4 regions of the Planococcus alpniumensis genome follow, and region 2 is predicted to be linked to each of the others. Evidence: riboswitches for the same ligand, from Rfam matches in the RefSeq annotation. Region 2 holds a riboswitch; each other region holds the start of a gene.
The links. A riboswitch is a leader RNA that binds a small molecule or an ion and turns the genes downstream of it on or off. The one in region 2 is predicted to bind thiamine pyrophosphate.
Positions count from the first base shown of each region.

Region 1 (5,113 bases), 2.3 Mb from region 2:
ATTGGTGGAAGGCAACAGCAAAACCGTTTCAGAAAAGGGGAAAAAATAATGAGCTTTCAGGAAAAGTTAGCGCAATATGCGGAATTGACCGTCCGTTTTGGCGTCAATGTCCAGCCGGGGCAGGAGCTGTTGATTGCGACGACGACGGATACCGTGGAATTCACGCGCTTGGTGGTTGAGAAAGCCTATGAGGCTGGCGCTAAGCAAGTCCATATCGCGTTCTCTGACGAATCAGTTACACGAACGCATTACGAAATGGCACCGGACGCGGCGTTCCACGAATTTCCGGATTGGGTCGTCAAACAGCGCGACGCCATCATCGACCATAAAGGAGCATTCCTGTGGATCGATGCGGAAGACCCGGACTTACTGACCGGTATTCCGGCAAAACGCCTGAGCGATGCCCAGAAATCTGCAGGAAAAGCATTGGAACGCTACCGACAGGCTGTTGGATCCGATAAGATCGCTTGGTCGATCGTCGCGATCCCTTCTGAAAAATGGGCACAAAAAGTGTTTCCGGACGAAGAGGATCAGATGGCCGCTTTATGGCAAGCGATTTTCCAGACCGTGCGCATCGGAGACGGTGACGCAGTCGCATTATGGCAAGACCATATCGCCAACTTGGAACGGCGTGCAGCCGCATTGAACGAGCGGCGCTACCGGAAATTGCATTACCGTGCGCCAGGCACCGATTTGACGATCGGCTTGCCAGATGGCCATATTTGGATGAGCGGCGCTTCCCGCACACCGGACCATGTGCCGTTCATCGCCAATATGCCGACCGAGGAAGTCTATACCGTGCCGGCCAAACTGGAAGTCGAAGGCACCGTGCGCAACACGAAGCCGCTCGTCTATCAAGGCAATATCATCGATGGCTTCACTTTGGGCTTTGAAAACGGCCGTATCACAAAAGCGCAAGCGGAAGTCGGGCAAGAACTGCTGGATGAATTGATTTCAGCTGACGAAGGCGCAGCATATCTTGGGGAAGTGGCGCTTGTCCCGGTTGAATCGCCGATTTCGGCTTCCGGCATTTTGTTCTACAACACTTTATTCGACGAAAATGCATCAAACCATTTAGCGATCGGGGATTCCTACCCGACATGTCTCGAAGGCGGAAAAGACTTAGAGCGCGATCAATTGGAGAATTACGGATTGAATACATCGATCGTCCATGAAGATTTCATGATCGGCTCGAGCGAGATGGATATCGACGGTATTACGGAAGACGGCAAAACCGAAGCGATTTTCCGAAAAGGAAATTGGGCATTCTAACGAGGTGAGCAGATGAAGAAGACAGCAAGTGCGGTAGCGGCAGGGCTATTGCTTGCGGCAGCCGGAAATACGGTATATGCAGAGCCGCAAGTGCCGGCGGCTTATGTGGCGATCGGCGATTCACTGGCGGCAGGCCAGACGCCGAACCGGGCAATCGACAGCGGCTATGCGGATTTGATTGCACAGGAATTGACACGCAATCAGCCGCTTGCGTTCTATTCGAAAGACTTGGCTTTTCCTGGATTCACCACAAGTGATGTCTTGGAAAGCATCGAGTCGGATGAAGCAAAAGAGCTGCTGGGCTCAGCGAACATCATCACGGTTTCTGCCGGCGCGAATGATTTGCTGCGCCTTGTGCAAGCAAATGCCGCTGAAGGGGCTTTGAGCTTTGAGGAGATCCCGGCAGATTATGCGCTGAATGCGGCCCGTAAAAATGTGGAAAAGATCCTTTCTGAGCTGGAGGAGCTTGCGCCTTCAGCAGATGTCTACGTAATGGGCTATTATTTCGCTTATCCGCATGCACGGGATAGCCAAAAGCAAGGCACAGCGAAGCAGCTGGAGCTACTAAACGCTATTCTGAAACAGGAAGCGGAACAGGCAGGCGTAACATTTGTCGATGTAGCCGATCGTTTCGGTGAGGATGCGGTGGAACTCGTCCCGAATTCTGGAGACGTCCATCCGAACGTGGATGGCTACCAGGAGATGGCGAATGCATTCTTCGAGCATTACGGGGGAGAGTTGGAAGTAGAGGATGCAGAACTTCCTGAACCGGCGCCTGTAACGTTCGAAGAGATCCAGCAAATGCAGGAACAGGAAGAGCCGTCAGATGGAGCGGATGGGGCAGATGAAGAGCCCGCTTCTGAAGACGCTTCAGGTGACGATTCTGCCACCAAGCCTTCGGACGGCAAGACTCTGGATTATCTAGCGATCCGCCAGGCATTGCCGCTCATTTAAGAATATTGAACCCTATAAAAAAGGCCGGAGAAAATGGATCATTTTCTCCGGCCTTTTATCGTTCAGCGGCTTTTTCGTGAGTCGCTGCGGTTGCGCGTATCGTTTTCATTATTTACGTTATTCTTTTTTCGGTTGTTCATCACTTTACGGATGATCGGGTAAGCAATCGGCGCATATTTTATCGCAGATTTGACAATTCTTCCAATAGCCATATTTATCGCTCCATTCATTTTTTCGTATTGAGGTTTAATAAAGTTTTCCCGATTTCAGCCTTTATTAAACATCGGTGGGAGCGATGGCGTGCGCGATCAAAATATCCTTGTAGGAATGGACGCTTGAAATGGAGACGTATTCGGCGTTGCCGTGCCAGTCGTCTCCGCTCGGCCCGAATTCGATGGCGCCTTGTCCGCCGATTTTCTCGGCATAGTAACGGGTGTCGGCAGCACCGTGCTGGCCGAACAGCACCGGCTGTTCCGACAGCGTCGACTCGACGGCCTTCATCAAGGTCTGGATGTACGGATGGTCGTCCGTCGTCGTCAAAGCAGGGGTCGAGCCGCTCGCTTTGAATTCCATGTCGACATCGAGTGTTTCGGCCAGCTGTTCCATCTGGCGGACGATCTCGTCTTTGTCCTGCCCGGGCATGAAGCGGATATCGTAGGACATCTTGCAGATTTCCGGTACGACGTTATAGCGATCGCCTGCATTGATGATCGGCAAGTTGACGGAAGGTTGCTCATAGTAGTCCGTCGATTCTTTGCGGAACGGTAAATCTTTCATGCCGGCATGGAATTTCATCGCCGATTCGATGGCGTTGATGCCTTCCCACGGGCGTGAGCCGTGGGCAGGCTTACCTTTGAACGTCAAATCCATTCGAAGAATACCTTTCGATTGCAAACCGATCTTCAAATGGGTTGGCTCGCCGCAAATGACAAAATCGCCGTAATGGCCTTGATCGACCAGCCACTTCGACGTGTTGCGCCCGCCGATCTCTTCATCGGTGACGATGTGTAGATGCACTTCGCGCGGCAAGGCGGCAGCATCAAGGTCAACAAATGCCTGCATCATCGCGGCGACGCCTGCTTTCATGTCCGCCGAGCCGCGGCCATAAAGTTTGTCGCCTTCTTCGATTGGAGAGAACTGTTCTTTATGTCCCGGCACGACGTCGACATGGCCATTCCAGATGATCTTTTCTGCGCCTTGTCCTTTGGCTGCTGTCAGCATGAGGTAGCCGTCGTTATCATGGACTACGACTTCTTCACCTCGCTCTTTAAGCCATTCTGAACAGAACATCAAGGCTTCATTCGCCCCTTCTTTTGTATCGCTTTCGATTTTAATCAAACTCTTCAATAAATCAATCATTGACCCGGCAGTTTTCAAACTGCCTCCACCACCTTCCACAAAGTTTGCTAGTTCTTAACTACCCTAATCCGGTTGGCTGAAACGGCCTTGCAAGCCAAGTTTTCGTTGTGTACAATACACATAATAGCGGAATAATTGTATACACCACAAGGGGAGCTTTGGCTGAGAGTGAACGATTAAGTTCTTACCCTTCGAACCTGCAAGTTAATGCTTGCGCAGGGATGTGGATGGAAAACCGGCCCAAGCGGCGCCAGGATCTGTCCTGGCGCCGTTTTTGTTGTTCTGAAAAAACGGCCCTTCTGGTGATGTGCAAATCCAAAAGGAGGCAGTTTGAATGAGAAATAAACGCGTATTGTTAATGGTCGAAATTGCGATTTTTGCAGCTCTCGGCTTTGTATTGGATTTTATCGCCTTTCGCATGCCGCAAGGGGGATCGGTCAGCTTGGTCATGATTCCGATCGTGCTGATGGCTTTCCGGAGAGGCATCGCAGCCGGTGTCGTCACGGGGCTTCTAGTCGGCTTACTGCAGATTGTCACAGGTTTCATCTCGGTTGCGCCGCTGTCGTTTGGCTTTGTCGTCATGCAAGTCATTTTGGATTATTTGCTGGCATATGGCGTCGTCGGCTTGGCCGCAATGGTGCGCGGCCGTTACTTGGAAGCTGTGAAGGCGAAAAAGACCGGGAAAATCATTGTCATGGTCGCACTCGGTGTCTTGATCGGTTCATTTCTCCGCTATGTCATCCATGTTATTACGGGGATCTTGTTCTTCGGCATGTTTGCTGATGGCAACGTCTTCATCTATTCAGCGGTTTATAACGCTACCTATATGATTCCTGTTGCGATTGTCGCGGCGATTGTTTGCTCACTACTGTTTATCACAGCCCCGCGTTTGACACAGCCAGACGCATGATGAAAGCCGCCTATCGATAGGCGGTTTTTTTTAGATTGTTAAATCAATTGATTATGTTTAATTTGGGTATTTATGGTAAAATACCGAACGGTAGGAGAGGCGAGACCGGCTTATTCTATGTTATAATGCTCAAATAGAATAGTTTGAAAGAAGGGTCAGTATGATAGCGACTAATGAAAAAGATATTGAAGGATTGAAAAAAGCCGGACAGATGGTGGCGGAAATCCGCGAAACAATGAAAGCGGCCGTGAAGCCCGGCATCACGACGAAAGAACTCGATGAACTGGGCGGACGCCTGTTCAAAGAATGGGGCGGCGTCTCTGCTCCGAAATCGGAATATGATTTCCCGGGCTATACATGCATCAGCGTTAACGAAGAAGTGGCGCACGGCATTCCAGGAAAGCGCGTTATCAATGACGGCGATATTGTCAATATTGACGTGTCCGGATCATTTGGGGAGTATTTCGCGGACACCGGCATTTCATTCGTGGTCGGTGAAGGGCACGAAGCGAAAGAAAAGCTTTGCCAAGCGGCGGAATCCGCATTCGAACGTGCCATGATGAAAGTGAAAGCCGGTGCCAAGCTGAACCAGATCGGCAAGGCAGTCGAACGCGAAGC
Region 1 is NZ_JAAMTH010000001.1:1,047,025-1,052,137, forward strand. It holds gene G3255_RS05245 (DEAD/DEAH box helicase) at 1-49, shown strand, start outside; gene G3255_RS05250 (aminopeptidase) at 49-1,272, shown strand; gene G3255_RS05255 (SGNH/GDSL hydrolase family protein) at 1,285-2,226, shown strand; gene yxzF (small protein YxzF) at 2,289-2,438, opposite strand; gene G3255_RS05265 (M20 family metallopeptidase) at 2,503-3,585, opposite strand; TPP riboswitch at 3,725-3,824, shown strand; gene thiT (energy-coupled thiamine transporter ThiT) at 3,920-4,495, shown strand; gene map (type I methionyl aminopeptidase) at 4,656-5,113, shown strand, end outside.
Region 1: another riboswitch for thiamine pyrophosphate. It lies ahead of thiT (energy-coupled thiamine transporter ThiT); the one in region 2 lies ahead of tenI (thiazole tautomerase TenI).

Region 2 (5,113 bases):
CCGCATCAGAAGGTGTTCCAATCCCTGCATCGACAATGACAGGAACAGTTGTCTGTTCAATAATATATGATAAGTTTAAACGGTTGATGATTCCCTGACCCGAGCCAATGGGAGAGGCGCCAGGCATAATAGCATGACAACCTAATTCTTCAAGCCGTCTTGCGAGCAACACATCATCCGATGTATATGGTAAAACGGTAAATCCTTCTTTTAACAGTTCTTCAGATGCTTTCAGTGTTTCAATAGGATCGGGCAGCAAAGTTTTTTCACAGCCGATAACTTCCACTTTTATCATGTCACAAAGACCCGATGCTCGAGCTAATTTCGCAATTCGGACTGCTTCCTCAGCACTCTTTGCTCCCGCTGTGTTGGGCAGTAACGAGTATTTTGCCAAATCCAACTTTTCAAGGAGGTTGGGTTGGCTGGCTTCAAAAATATTCATTCTCCGAACGGAAAAAGTTAAAATCTCAGTACCCGAAACATCAATCGCTGCTTTTTGGGTATCAAAGTCAGGATACTTTCCCGTTCCCAGCAATAATCGGGAAGAATACTCAAAATTATTTATTCTCAACATGTTATCCGCCTCCTACAAAATGAACTAATTCGATTTTATCTCCTTGAGAAAGAAGAGTTTCATTATGTTTTGCTTTCTCCAGTATTTCATTGTTTCTTTCAACAATTATAACTTTCTGATTCAATTCAAAATACTGCAACAGATCCACTATAGTTGTTGTTCCATTTGGTACGTCCACTTGGGTTCCATTTACTGTTAACTTCATTTACTCCACCTCTTGACGTTTCTATTTAAGATTTTTCGATTTACATGAAATGGGGTTATATCAATGGAAGGGCGGGTTCCCACAATTAGCTCGGCCATCACCTTCCCAGTAATTGGAGATAGTAAAATCCCATTCCTGAAATGCCCAGTCGCGATGTACAGTCCTTGATAAGCTGGGTGTTCACCTAAATAAGGCAGCCCATCAGCAGTCTGTGGCCGAATCCCAGCCCACGCCCTTTCCCATTCGGCTGTAACTATAGAAGGGACGAGACTTTCAGCCTTCTTAACCAATGAGGAAAGCCCTTCTAAAGTGACTTGTTGGTTAAAGGTATAAGGTATGACTGTTGCTCCTACGACAATTCGTCCACCTTCTTTCGGGACAAGATAACAGCCTTCTGAAAAAACAGGTCCGGCCAATAGGGGTGTTTCCGACTTTACAGAAAAGCATTCTCCCTTTACCGGATAAGCTTCCAGGGACAACCCTGTAGCCTTCAATAATTTTTCGCTCCAAGCTCCTCCAGTCACCACCACTTTGTTGCTGAAAAAATCCCCCTCACTAGTGGCTACACCTGTCACTTTTCCTTCAGAGAAATAAAAAGAAGAAACTTCTACATGTTCTTTCAATACCGAGCCGAGTTCAGATGCAGATTTGATAAATCCCCATGTTAATCGAGATGCTGCTACTTGCCCGTCTCGTTCAAGATACATACCTCCCATGATTTCCTTTGTTAATGAAGGCTCTCTATTCCTTGTTTCCTCGACTGTGAGCAGTTGCGCGCCCTCCCCGTTCTTCTCATAGATTCGGGCATCCCTTACTTGGTTGGTTTGTTGCGTTTCAGTTAAAGCAACTTTTAAAATGCCCTGATTTTTTAATTCAATATCAATTCCACTGAGCATCTTCAATTCTTCAGCAATTCCACTAAACATCGCCCTGCTCTTCTTTGCCAACTGAAAAAGCGGACCTACACCATCAAATTCCACTTGTGCACCCAACATCCCAGCCGCAGCTCCAGACGCTTTACTCGCAAAACGATCTTTTTCCAAAAGCAAAACCTTTAATCCTTCTTTTGCCAAGTTATATGCGATGGCGCCACCATTCACTCCGCCACCCACTACAATGGCATCATATGTTTTGTTCACTAACCTTCCTCCAAACTGTTACGAATATCCTCATTCCTTTGTCAAAGACGTCCGATACGACTGTACGGTCTTTAAAGGATCTGCGTCTTCCAACACCCCCGACATCACAGCAATCCCCTTCGCTCCAGCTTTAACTACTTCGGGCGTAAGGTCCGGAGTAATTCCACCAATGGCAATCACTGGTATATCGACTGACTCAACTATGATTCTCAGGTGTTCAATTCCTCTAGGGGATAGACCTGGCTTCGATTGTGTCGGATAGATATGGCCAAAAAATAAGAAATCAGCTCCATTTTTTTCTGCTAGTCGTGCTTCCTCAGCGGAGTGGATAGAACACCCCGCTTTTACATGCGGAAACGTTTTTTTTACAAGTTCGACTGGCAATGAGTTTGAAGCCAGTTGAATGGAATTGATATTTGCAGCCATTGCCACATCGATACGGTCATTCATAACTATTTTTGAACGTGGTACTTTTTTATCGATCAATAGTTGGATCAATTGGTATATATCTTTAGCACTTCTCGCTTTTTCCCGCAGATGGATAAAATCTATATAAGGATGAATTTGACTAAGAATGTCTGCTAGTTCCTCGGCCCTTTGATTGCCCGTAGAGATTAGATGCAGTTCCCCTGTTTTCATCTTTGCCTCCTTTATAGGTGCCTTGAAATTCAACGCCTGATAACAACGCTACTAAATAAAAAGAACCACCCCGACGTCGGAGTGGTTTTATAGTATCCCTAATAGAAACAGCATACAGTAACCACTTCCCTACGCTAGTCTCAACTAGATCAGGTTCAAAGGGTCCGGATTGTATCCGTCTCAGTCTAATGGACTCCCCTAGTGCTTTAATTATTCAGTTTTTTAGTATATCTACAAACAGCCTAACACCTCTAGAAATATTTATCTAGTCATTATAAGAACTATGATACCATATAAGTTAACATTTATTGAAATAAGGTTAACACAATTGAGGGAGGATAAAATGACAGAATCTAATTTCAAATTGAGAATGATGATTATTACAGCTTTATTTGCAGCAATCATCGGAATACTGGCACAGGTGACAATCCCACTGCCTTTAGTCCCGATCACAGGACAAACACTTGCAATCGGTTTGGCTGCAACAATTTTAGGGGCCAAATGCGGAACTTTATCTGTTGTAGTTTATTTGGGGTTGGGTGCAATTGGCATCCCTGTTTTTGCTCAAATGTCAGGTGGGCTCGGTAGCTTATTCGGACCGACCGGCGGATATCTAGTCGGTTTTATTCCGACCGCTTTCAGTATTGGTTATTATCTCGAAAAAACGAGCTTTACGTTTATCAATGCCATAATTGCCAATGTCATCGGTATGTTTATGGTATTGACTGTGGGAACTGCCTGGTTGAAGATTTTCGCCAATCTTTCGTGGACCGGAGCATTAATGGGTGGATTTGTCCCTTTCATTTTAGTCGGTCTTATTAAAGCTGGGCTTGCCGCTTGGATTGCAATCTCAGTAAGAAATCGTTTGAAATCCGCTGGTCTTTTATATTTAGAAGACAAAAAAGCACTTTAGGTTAGCTATTGTAATCCTTAATAAGAATACAACATACATAAAAAGAGAAAGAAGAAGGGTTTTGTTCCGACTCTTCTTTCCCTTTCTGTTTATGCTACTACTGATAAGTGATGAAATGTAAATCAAAAATATTTATAAATAGAAGACTGGCTATTTTTTGAAAGCAACTTAATTTGTCATTAGGTTACTTCGAATCAAAAGAAAACAACAACTTGCTAAAATGAAGTATCATCAAGGAATTGCGAGAATTTGCTAACGAATGAATGCCAATTCTCTCTCAGCGAGGGCATCCTTTAACCATTGAGGGTGCATTCTCAGTAAGTCTTTCGGTAAGTTTTGTGGTTCAAAAAACTTTATTTCTAGTGACTCGGAAGAATTACAACGCAGGTCGCCGCCAGTGATTTCAGCAAGAAAACAAGTTGTGATAAAATGTACTACTCGGCCATTTGGATAAGCAAATACCTGCGAGTCAGGATCAGAGTACACCCCAATTAGCTTTATAATTTTTACATCTAAATTAGTTTCCTCCTTCACCTCTCTGATAGCTGCTTCAGAAACTGTTTCGCCTATTTCTATATGTCCTGAAGGAATACCCCATAACTTTACATCTGACCTTTTCTGCAACAAAACCTGTTTTTCCTCGTTTAAGATAATAACTGCAACGCCAGCTGTTAAATCATCAATTCTTCTCATCCTTTCAACCTCCTTAAAATAATAAAAAGGCCCGAAGAGAAAGAATTCAACGCATACCAAATACGTTGAACCTTTCCCCTCGGACCTTTTATGTCAATAGGTGCCTTTTACATATAGCAAAAGATGCAGCCCTCGGTCACTGACCTATCTACTTTAGATAGCGGAACCCTAGCTGCAATTTTCCAGTTCAGTTTTAGTATACAGCTTAGACTTTGAAGATAAAAGATATTATTTTCCTAAATATTCTTAATTTTAAGGGTTTCACTTCCCAAGTTCAGTGGGAGTGATCGAAATCGATCTTCGAGAGAAGCACTCCTTTTGATTCGTGGCCACCATCAACGTGACTTCATCTAAAATATACCTTGTATTAAGAACATGCTAACCGTTCGTAAAAGTACACTTCTACGAATAAAAAGAGGAGGAACTTTAAATGAAGTTCCTCCTTTCAATATATTTTGAAATACTATGCCCTTAATATGTCGGCTCTAAAGCCTTATCTTATAAGCTTTTGAATGTATCATTTTTTCTAGCAAGTTCAACTTTTCTTCTTCTTCATATTAAGTCAATGGAATCAGGGATTTGAATGTAACTTACTTAGACTTATGTTACATTCAGATTCACTAATTTTTCCTAGGGTTCTGAAATTCCATTAGCAACCATTAACAAGAATATGAAGCCCGACAATACTAAGAAGAAAACGCCGTTTGCAAGTACACTAAAGAGAATAATCGGTATCTTTTTTGTTCTGATCCCCAAAAACATAGCGACCAAAAAACCAATGTCGATTAATAAATACAACACAATACTGATCCATAAATTCGTATTGGGAAACTGTCTGAAAATCAGCAGAATCGCTAATGCAACAACAGGCAAAATCATGGTTAGAATAATTGGTTTTGCTTCGTTCTGACCTTCTTGAACTTGAGTTCTCATGCTTTCACCTCCGGTTC
Region 2 is NZ_JAAMTH010000001.1:3,317,308-3,322,420, forward strand. It holds gene G3255_RS16790 (thiazole synthase) at 1-574, opposite strand, end outside; gene thiS (sulfur carrier protein ThiS) at 576-779, opposite strand; gene thiO (glycine oxidase ThiO) at 776-1,918, opposite strand; gene tenI (thiazole tautomerase TenI) at 1,949-2,557, opposite strand; TPP riboswitch at 2,667-2,767, opposite strand; gene G3255_RS16810 (biotin transporter BioY) at 2,901-3,470, shown strand; gene G3255_RS16815 (NUDIX domain-containing protein) at 3,723-4,163, opposite strand; gene G3255_RS16820 (hypothetical protein) at 4,794-5,096, opposite strand.

Region 3 (5,113 bases), 1.6 Mb from region 2:
ACTTCAAACCTTTGTATGAAGGCATGTCGAGTGAGCAAATGAAAGACATCGTGCTATTGGACTCAGGACTTGTGTCCATGCAATTGATGCTCGTTGCCCGTGCATTCGGCTACGACACCAACCCGATCGGTGGCTACGACAAGGAAAAAATCGCTGCAACGTTCGGCCTGGACCAAGAGCGTTATGTGCCAGTCATGCTTCTCACGATCGGTAAAGCCGCGAGTGAAGGCTTCCAGTCATACCGCTTGCCGGTCGAAACGACCACGACCTGGAGCTAAACCAGCTGACCTTGAGTATTCGGGATTTATGTATTATATTTGACTGGTCAATGAATAGTGGGCACAGCTATCAATTGACTTCACCGATCATTTAGGAGGTCTTTTTATGCCGTGTTCATTTTCAAAGCAGGAACAAGTGCTGCATCAGTTTAAGGGCCTGACCAATCAAATCAGCCCGAAGTTCGAGCGTTGCACAGGCATCAGTGCATCGCGCTATGAATTATTGTCCCAACTTTATAAGGTAGAAGAGATCAACCAGTCGACGCTTCAAAAATTGGTCAATATCGATAGTGCCGCGGTTACGCGCCACTTGAAACAGCTTGAAGCGAGCGGCATGGTCACGAAGCGCAGAAATCCAGAAGACAATCGCGTGATTTTTGTCAGCCTGACCGATGAAGGCCGCGAGCGCATCATCGAATACCGGAAAGAGAATATGGGCTTCGTCAAGCAAATGCTAAACGACTTCACCACTGACGAAGTGAATGCGCTTAGCGATATGCTCCAACGCATGCAAGACAATATTGTCGATTATTAAAAAACTAAATTAAAGGATGGCGAAATGAAATGATGATTATTCACGCACATTTACAAGTGAAACCTGACCAGGAACAAGCCTTTTTAAACGAAAGCAAGATCCTGATCGAAGCATCGCGTCAAGAACCAGGCAATGTCCAATACGATTTAATGAAATCGGTCGAGCAGGAAGGCCATTTCACAATGGTAGAAGTATGGAAAGATGCGCAAGCGATTGAAGCTCATAACACGAGCGAGCATTTCACGGCATTCTCTAAAAAAGCGGCCGAATTCATGAGTGCGCCGATCGAACTCAAAGTTTACAGCGGTGAAGCTGTTCCAATGTAAGGAAAGCTTGTTTATTCAAACGAGATGCCAGACAGAGCTTGAACATCTCGGTGAACTGTGACAATATAGACCTTGAAAGACAAATGCTAATTTCATAAAACACATGTGGGGGAATCGGTGTTGCCGATTGAGAGAATATCCGTGAGATATTGACCCTTGGAACCTGAACTGGCTAATACCAGCGGAGGGAACATATTCAAATCGGTCTATTCTGCGATGATATGCGCCCAAGGTTTCTATAACCTTGGGCGCTTTTTTGTATCCGCAATTGGATATGTCCCCTGACTCAGCTCCTGAAATCATCTTTTATGAATTCATTCAGAGGGGGAAACAATATGAAAAAATGGACGATTGCCATTGCACCGGTATTGCTGCTGGCGGCATGCACAGACGAAGCGCAAAATCCGGGAAGCGATGTGGCAAATGAACAGCAGGAATTACAAGAAGTGACAATGGTCTTGGATTGGACGCCTAACACAAATCACACCGGATTGTATGTGGCACAGCAAAAGGGCTATTTTGAAGAGCAAGGGCTCGATGTCGAGATCATCTTGCCGGGTGAAGCGGGCGCCAATCAATTGGTGGCTTCCACCCAGGCGGAATTCGGCATCGGCGCACAGGAAAGCTTGACGGAAGCGAGAGTGCAGGGCATTCCGATCGTCTCAATCGCGGCGCTCATCCAGCACAACACGTCCGGATTTGCCTCACCTAAAGACAAAGAGATCGAGTCGCCGAGCGATTACGAAGGAAAAACTTACGGCGGCTGGGGAGCGCCAGTCGAAAAAGCGGTGCTTGGGTCCATCATGGAACAGGAAGGGGCCGATGTGGAAAACGTCGACATCGTCAATATCGGCAATAGCGACTTTTTCACGGCGGTCGAACGCGACATCGATTTTGCGTGGATCTATTACGGCTGGACGGGCATTGAAGCTGAACTGCGCGGCGACGAATTGAACATGCAGTATTTGACGGATTACTCGGAGAAACTGGATTATTATACCCCTATCCTGATGACCAATGAAAACATGATTGCAGAAGATCCGGAAACCGTCCGTGCATTCACCAAAGCAGTGTCGCAAGGCTATGAATTCGCCATCGATGAGCCGGAACAAGCAGCGGACATCCTCATCGAATCGGTCCCGGATTTGGATCCGGAACTGGTGAAAGCGAGCCAGAAATGGCTGTCGCCGAAATATCAGGACGATGCAGCGAAATTCGGCGAACAACAAGAGCAAGTATGGGCGGATTACGCTGCCTGGATGTTCGACAATGGATTACTGGATGAGGAATTGGACGTCGAGCAGGCGTACACCAATGAATTTTTACCGGAGGAGGAAAACTGATGGGCAACGCATTATTAAGTATTCAAATCATCCCGAAAACGAAAAACGGGGAAGACGTCATTCCGTATGTAGATAAAGCCATCGCCGTCATTGAAAAGTCAGGTGTCCCTTACCAAGTCAATCCATTGGAGACGACGATGGAAGGGGATCTGACGCAGTTGTTTTCGATCGTCGAGGAAATGAACGAGGCGATGATCGAAAACGGCAGCCCGAACGTCATCTCCCAAATCAAAGTGCTGTATCAGCCGAGCGGCGCATCGATGGATAAATTGACGGAGAAATACCGGCCGTGAAGATTATGCAAAAAGGATGGAGACCGGTTCTGGTCCTCATCCTTTTATTGATCATCTGGCAAGTGCTGGTGCCGCTGTTTGAAGTGCCGGACTGGCTATTGCCGACCCCTTATCAGATCGGGGTAGAAGCGGTAAAAAGTTGGCCAAACTACAGCGGGCATTTATTTGCGACGATCCGGTTGTCGATCCTCGGCTTTTTCATCGGATCGTCGATCGGCCTTGGCGTCGCGATGATTCTTCATCTCGTGCCGAAACTGCGGGAGACTTTTTATCCTTTGCTGATTTTATCGCAAAATATCCCGATCATCGTGTTGGCGCCGCTATTGGTCATTTGGTTCGGCTTTGGCTTATTGCCAAAACTGATCATCATCATTCTCGTGTGCTTTTTCCCGATCACCATCGCGGCACTTGACGGGTTCAGGCAGACGAGCGGCGAGTTGCTGCACTATATGAAAATGGCAGGAGCTAACAGACGCCAGATCTTTTGGAAGCTCGAATGGCCGCATGCGATGCCGTCGATCTTTTCAGGATTGAAAATTGCGGCGACCTACAGCGTCATGGGCGCCGTCATTTCCGAATGGCTCGGAGCGCAGGAAGGCATCGGCGTCTATATGACGCTCGCCTCGTCGTCGTTCCGGACGACGCAAGTTTTTGTCGCGATCTTGTTGATCATGTGTTTAAGCATGATATTCTTTGCAGCGATTGTGTTACTCGAAAAGCGGGTCATCCGCTGGAAAACGAGCGGGGGAGGAGATGCGAATGGCTGAACTGGTAATCGAGCAATTGACCAAAAGCTTTGACGGGGCCGAAGTGATAAAAGAGCTGTCGCTGCAAATCCAGGAAGAAGAATTTGTCGCCGTGCTCGGCCCTTCCGGCAGCGGAAAAAGCACATTATTTCATTTGATCGGCGGGCTGTATGAACCAGATGCAGGAACCATTCTATTGGGCGGCGAGAACATAAACGGCCAAAAAGGCTCCGTCAGCTATATGCCGCAAAGCCCGTCACTGCTTCCGTGGCGCACAGTGCTGGACAATGTCTTATTAGGGGCTGAGATCGTAGGACGTAAAGATCAGCAAGCGGCCGTAGAAATGATGGGAAAAGCAGGACTGGCAGGATACGAGCAATCATATCCACACCAATTGTCAGGCGGCATGAAGCAACGCGCCGCCTTTATCCGCAGCCTGTTGAGCCCGCAGCCGCTCATTTTGCTGGACGAGCCGTTTTCAGCACTCGATGAATTCACTCGTTCGGAAATGCAGAAATGGCTGCTTGATATTTGGCAGCACAATAAACGCTCGATTCTTTTCGTCACGCATAATATAGAAGAAGCTTTGTTTCTCGCAGACCGCATCCTGGTATTATCGGAAAAACCTGCGCACGTTGTTGCTGAATTTAACGTAGGATTCGCGAGGCCGAGAGCACAAGACATCATCCTGACAGAAGAGTTTCTGCAATACAAAAAAGATATTTATAAAGTATTGAAAAAAGCCGCACCAAAATAATAACGATCCAGGCCGTCGAGAAATCTCGACGGCCATTTATATGCCCTTTTGCGCTTCACCGATAGTTTTTTCAACAGTATACCCCTGCACTTAATTGGGCGGAGGCAAGAATTCCTTTTCGTCCAAGTTTGTCGTTATCCATTTCCTCAAGAGGCGATTGAATTCTGTGGCCTGCTGAATGGGCCAATCATGACGGGCTCCTGGGATCAATATTCCAATAGCGTTTGGCATGACAACAGGCGCAATTTTGATGGAAGCGATTATGGCACGAGATTCTTTTTCCCCTGCAGCAAACAGCGAAGGTTTATGGAAATGCCCATACGATGCATCGAGGCGGAATCGTATGATTTCCTTCCAGATGGTTTCATACGTTTGAAGGGTTAGAAGTTGGTAATTCGAGATGAATTCAGGGATCTTTTCGGGAGGCAGCCGGTAGTATTCACGGGCTATCTTTTCGAGATACGGCTTGTTGCGAATGTTCCGCTGGACAGCGCGTGATTGCAGCTTCAATAAAAACCCATAATGCAAGGGCTTCACCGTAATGCCGCTAATGAAAAGGCTGAGTACCTTTTCAGGAAAATGCTTAGCCAATTCCAAGGCAATGTGGCCGCCTAAAGAAAGCCCCACCACGTGCACAGCACGATTTCTAATCACTTGTTGGGCGATTTGTTCGGCAGTATCCGCTAAACTGACCCATGGAGTAGCCGCAATTTTTCCATGGCCGGGCAAATCGACCATGATTAATGGGTAATCTGAAAACGCGCTCTCTTGTTGCCACCACATCCATCGGCTTGCACCAAGGCCGTGGATAAAGAGGATAGGTTCTTTACCAGTA
Region 3 is NZ_JAAMTH010000001.1:1,743,131-1,748,243, forward strand. It holds gene G3255_RS08910 (nitroreductase family protein) at 1-278, shown strand, start outside; gene G3255_RS08915 (MarR family winged helix-turn-helix transcriptional regulator) at 385-813, shown strand; gene G3255_RS08920 (putative quinol monooxygenase) at 843-1,139, shown strand; TPP riboswitch at 1,237-1,346, shown strand; gene G3255_RS08925 (ABC transporter substrate-binding protein) at 1,475-2,482, shown strand; gene G3255_RS08930 (thiamine-binding protein) at 2,482-2,775, shown strand; gene G3255_RS08935 (ABC transporter permease) at 2,781-3,542, shown strand; gene G3255_RS08940 (ABC transporter ATP-binding protein) at 3,535-4,278, shown strand; gene G3255_RS08945 (alpha/beta fold hydrolase) at 4,369-5,113, opposite strand, start outside.
Region 3: another riboswitch for thiamine pyrophosphate. It lies ahead of G3255_RS08925 (ABC transporter substrate-binding protein); the one in region 2 lies ahead of tenI (thiazole tautomerase TenI).

Region 4 (5,113 bases), 430 kb from region 2:
TTCGTCTCCAATTCAAAGCCTGTAAGATGCTCTGCACCCGGCAGCCGGTTAAGGGTGTTGAGGACGGCACTGTTATTCCCGACCGCCGCCCCTTCATACTCGAAGAGGTCTGGTTCCTCTGCTGCAAACAACGGGCTGCATGCGCTCATAACCAACAGCGCAGTGGATAGCAGCACAGCCTTAGCAAATGTTTTTCTCAATTCAAGCCCTCCTCTAAGAAAGGTTTCTATACACTGGCTCCGCTATTTCAAAATTCGATGCGGTCGATTTTTGCGCCAGTCGATTCGACGCCTTTCATGTATTTGATGCGTTTCTGGACAGCAGTTTCGTTCACTTGCTCATCGGCATGGTATGAAGAACGCACCATTGGGCCGGCCTCGCAATGCTTGAAACCTTTTGCCAATGCGATATCCTTCAATTCCTGGAACTCGTCCGGATGGTAGTAACGAACGACATCCAAATGCTTCAATGTCGGCTGCAAATATTGTCCAATCGTCATGATATCGACTTTGTGAGCCAATAAATCATCCATCGCTTCAATAATCTCTTCTTTCGTTTCTCCGAGCCCGACCATGATGCTCGATTTGGTCGGCACATGCGGCGCGATTTCCTTGACCCGCAATAGCAATTCCAGTGAACGGTCGTAAGTCGCTCTCGCACGGACCCGTTTGGTCAGGCGGCGCACTGTTTCAATATTATGGTTGAAAATATCTGGTTCGCTGCTCATCAACATATGCAGGCTTTCGTAATCGCCTTTCATATCAGACGGCAAGATTTCGACGGTGGTCTCCGGCATTTTCCGGTGGATGGCGCGGACGGTTTCCGCAAAGACTGCAGCTCCGCCATCTTTCAAATCATCGCGGGCGACTGCTGTAACGACCACATGCTTCAAGTTCATGATTTCCGTCGATTCCGCTACGCGCTCCGGCTCGCCCCAATCCAGTTCGTTCGGCAACCCCGTCTTGACGGCGCAGAACCGGCACGCTCTTGTGCACGTATCCCCCAAAATCATGAAGGTCGCGGTGCGGCGTTCACTCCAGCATTCATGGATATTCGGGCATCTCGCTTCTTCACATACAGTGTTCAAGTTTTTCTCCCGCATCAATTTCTTCAGATCATTATAAGTTTCGTTCGTGTTCAATTTCACTTTCAGCCATTCGGGTTTACGTTCACGCTGCTTTGTTTTTGTCATCGCATAAGTTCCCCTTTCTCTTCTCGTCTGTGATTCCACTCTTCGCTTGCATATTTGGCTTCGAGCACGCGCACTTGTTCCAGCAGTTCAGCTGGCGGTTCAAATTTTTCCAAACGGATGCCAAGCCCCGTTTCAAATCCATCCTTGAATGCTTTCTGCACTTCTTCTAAACTTGCCGGTTGTTGCATTAGTTCGTTGATTGCAACGGCGCGTGTTCGGAAAGCTTGGCGCGCCCTTTCCTTCACCGCTTCACTCGGGTACACGAACAATTCGAACAACTGGTTTTCATCCAACTGCAGCGGAATCGAGCCGTGCTGCAAAATGATGCCTTGTTTTCTGGTCTGCGCGCTTCCTGCCGCTTTTCGACCCTCAACAGTCAATTCATGCCAAGAAGGTTCTTCAAAGCAGACCGCTGAAGATTCTTTCGAACGCTTCTTCTCCGCAGCCAGTTGTGCTTGAATCCCTAAATTGCGGTAACCTTCAAGCAAGCCTCGAGAAATGACCAAATACGCTTCTTTTACTGATTTCGGCATGGATGGATGATGTTCCGGTATCACCACGCTGTAAGTCAATTCCTGGTCATGGAGTACGGCTTTTCCGCCAGTCTGTCTCCTGACCAGGGGGATGCCCATTTGCGCGGCTTTTTCGAGATCGATGCTGCCATTCAGTTTCTGGAAAAATCCCACTGAAATTCCGGCTGGCGCCCATCCGTAGAATCGGAGTACAGGCTTCATGCCTGTATTGCGCTGCCAGTTCATTAATGCTTCGTCCATTGCCATATTGTGGGCCGGCGTGCAAAGCCCCGACTCCATATAGCCCCATGTTTCCTCCAAAATATCTCAACTCCTCTCAGCTTATGCATGACTCCAAAGCCCATAAAAAAACACCGCTTTCCCATGGGGAAGCGGTGTATGCAGGCAAAAGGAAGCATACGCACCACTTCCCTACGCTGGCATGGTCCAGATCAGGTTCAAGGGGTCCAAGCATTCGCTCGTCTCAGCCAGTCAATTCCGGCTCCCCCAGTGGTCAGCTATGTATAGTTCTAATCGAGCTTATCATTTTTTTCAAGAAATCTCAATATACTAAATAGTTTTTCCTTTAATTTTTATCCAATTTATTCAATAATATCCAAAAAAGCTTTCCCTATGCGTTTCTGCGAATAGGGAAAGTTTTGTGATTAAATTATTGTCTTGCCATTCTGTGCCAAAGCAAAGTGAATGCTGTGTTGAAGTGTACGGAAGCATTCATAGCCTGACAGGTCTACGCCCGCTTCTGTTATCATTATGCTGGTATGCGGCGAAATGCCGGCTAGCACCGTCTTTGTGCCGATCAAATTCGCAGCAGAACCTAATTTTTCGATCAGCATCGCCGCGTGCTGATTGAAGCTCTCATTGAGTCCAGTCAAATCGAGCAGCAAGTAGCGCGCTTTGTATTTCGGTAAATTTTCAAGCGTTTTGATCAATAACTCTTCGGCACGCGCTTCATCGTAACGCCCAAGAAGCGGAACGACGACAATATCTTCCAGCACTGGAATAAGCGGAGAAGAGATTTCACTGATCATGTCATGAAGATCCGCTGTCTTTTCATCCACCAACTGTTCAAGTTCGCGGATTTTCTCCGATTCCTTGCGGCGTGCCAGCGTATGGATGTTCTTTTCAATCGTCTCGTCTGACGGGAAATAGCGAATCAGGCATTCATCATGCCCTTCGATTTGCGAGTGGACCACTTCATACCAAACGCTGCGGTCCAGAAGCGAGCTGAAGATTCCTGCATAATGGGCCGGCAAAAAACTGCCGCCAGTCTTTTTTCCTTGTGCCAGGTTGATCTGATATTCCCAGCTATTTTTCAGCGTCACTTCTAAAGTTCCGGCTGCCATATCTAAGTTGTGGATAGAGGCCACACCCCAGCCAGCTGAAGCGTATGTATTGGTGATGAGTTCAGATGCTTTCAATACTGAGATACCACCCATTTTATGAAAATACTCACCGACTACTTGGCCTTGGCGAAATCCTGTCGACTCCAAAACTACCGCTGCTGCTTCCTCACCCGAAATTTCCTCAATGGAATCAAAGAACATCTTCATAGCAGTAGAGGTCCAAAACAGAACTGCATTCTGCCCTTCAAATAGGAAGCGCCCTTGCGAAAGGTCCCACTCAAAATTCAGGCCGCCCACATTTATTTTCGCTTGTTGGGTCATTGTATAGCCATCCCCATTAATTAGTCCTACCCATTAATCATACGCCAGCCTGTTTGCACCAGCAAGCTCTAATGTTTTAAAGCACTTCAATTAAGGAATAGATAAAGAAGAACGCTAAAGGAGAGGTGCTAACCATGGCAGAAAAAGAACGTTTCAATGAAAAGGAACGCAAATCAAGCGACGGTGCTCCAATGGACAATCCTGAGCAAGTAAAAACCGATAAAGAAACGATGACAGAAATGCATGAAGAAGAAATGAACGTGGACTCCATTCCGTTGGAAGACTTAAAGCAGGACATGCAAGACGAAAAAAATCCGCGTGATACAAAAGATGATTCAGCTAGCGAGGAAAAAAACCCTGACTGACTCTACCTGTGGGCATCTCGCCCGCAGTTTCTTTGACAAATGATATTACCGCAAAGGAGAGATTTGAATGGCACAAGAGCAACTGAAACAGCAAGCATTGAAAATCTTGGAAGACAGCATGATTGGGACTTTGGCAACGATCAAAGACGAGAAGCCGCATTCCCGGTATATGACGTTTTTCAATGACGAGTTTACTTTGTATACAGCTACAAGCAAGCAGACACAAAAAGTAGATGAATTGGAGAAAAATCCAAACGCCCATATCTTGCTCGGCTACGAAGGGGAAGGCGTCGGCGATAGCTTCCTCGAAATCGAAGGTCAGATGTCGCTGCGGGATGACCGCGAAATGATCGACAAAGTGTGGAACGAACACTTGACCGGCTGGTTCGACGGCCCAGAAGACCCGAACTTGATCATCCTGGCAATTACGCCAACGCGTGTCCGTTTGATGAACCGCAAAGGCAAAGACCCCCAAACAATCGAATTATAAAAAAAGCCTCCGATAGCGGAGGCTTTTTACGTGCGCAACAGATCACGCAATCCTTCTTTATTAAATAGAAGATCTTGCAAATTATATTCATCCAATACCGACAAATAGGCATGCAACGCTTTGCCAAGAACGCCGCGCAATCCGCAGATTGGGGAAATCGGGCAAGTATTGGTCTCTGGATTGAAACATTCTACCAAGTGGAAATCTTCTTCCATTTGGCGGACGACCTTTCCGACATTGATATTCTCAGGACGGTCCGCCAATCGGATACCGCCTCCCCTGCCCCTCACCGTTTCGATAAATCCCGCTTTGCCGAGTTCAAACGTCACTTTCATCAAATGGTTTTTAGATATATGATAAGCATCGGAAATTTCCTGTATAGTTGTCAATTTGCCGTCTTCTTTTGTCCCCAAATAGATGAGTACGCGCAATGAATAATCCGTATACATCGTTAATCTCATTGGTTTCACCTTCCCTGAACGTCCATTATACGCGCCGCCATAATTTCTGAAAAGGAAACGCATCTGCAGAATCGGGGCTTTTTCAGCCCATTATTGCATGTGTGACTTTTCTGTGAAATGAAATGTGTCTAAATTTTAAAGATGTATTTTAAATATATCTTTAAAATTCCTTTCGGTTTATAGTGGGATTATAGAAAACAAAAGGAGAGATTGACTATGTTATCCGAACAAACAAGAACCATCGTCAAATCCACCGCCCCTGTATTAGCTGAACACGGAAAAACCATCACAACCGTCTTTTACAGCAATATGTTCGAAGCGCATCCGGAACTCTTAAATATCTTTAACCAAGCAAACCAAAAACAAGGCCGCCAACAAGCGGCGCTTGCCAATACGGTGTATGCAGCT
Region 4 is NZ_JAAMTH010000001.1:2,888,175-2,893,287, forward strand. It holds gene G3255_RS14585 (DUF4825 domain-containing protein) at 1-200, opposite strand, end outside; gene lipA (lipoyl synthase) at 248-1,192, opposite strand; gene lipM (octanoyltransferase LipM) at 1,189-2,028, opposite strand; TPP riboswitch at 2,117-2,223, opposite strand; gene G3255_RS14600 (STAS domain-containing protein) at 2,370-3,389, opposite strand; gene G3255_RS14605 (YczO family protein) at 3,524-3,754, shown strand; gene G3255_RS14610 (pyridoxamine 5'-phosphate oxidase family protein) at 3,822-4,244, shown strand; gene G3255_RS14615 (RrF2 family transcriptional regulator) at 4,271-4,705, opposite strand; gene hmpA (NO-inducible flavohemoprotein) at 4,922-5,113, shown strand, end outside.
Region 4: another riboswitch for thiamine pyrophosphate. It lies ahead of lipM (octanoyltransferase LipM); the one in region 2 lies ahead of tenI (thiazole tautomerase TenI).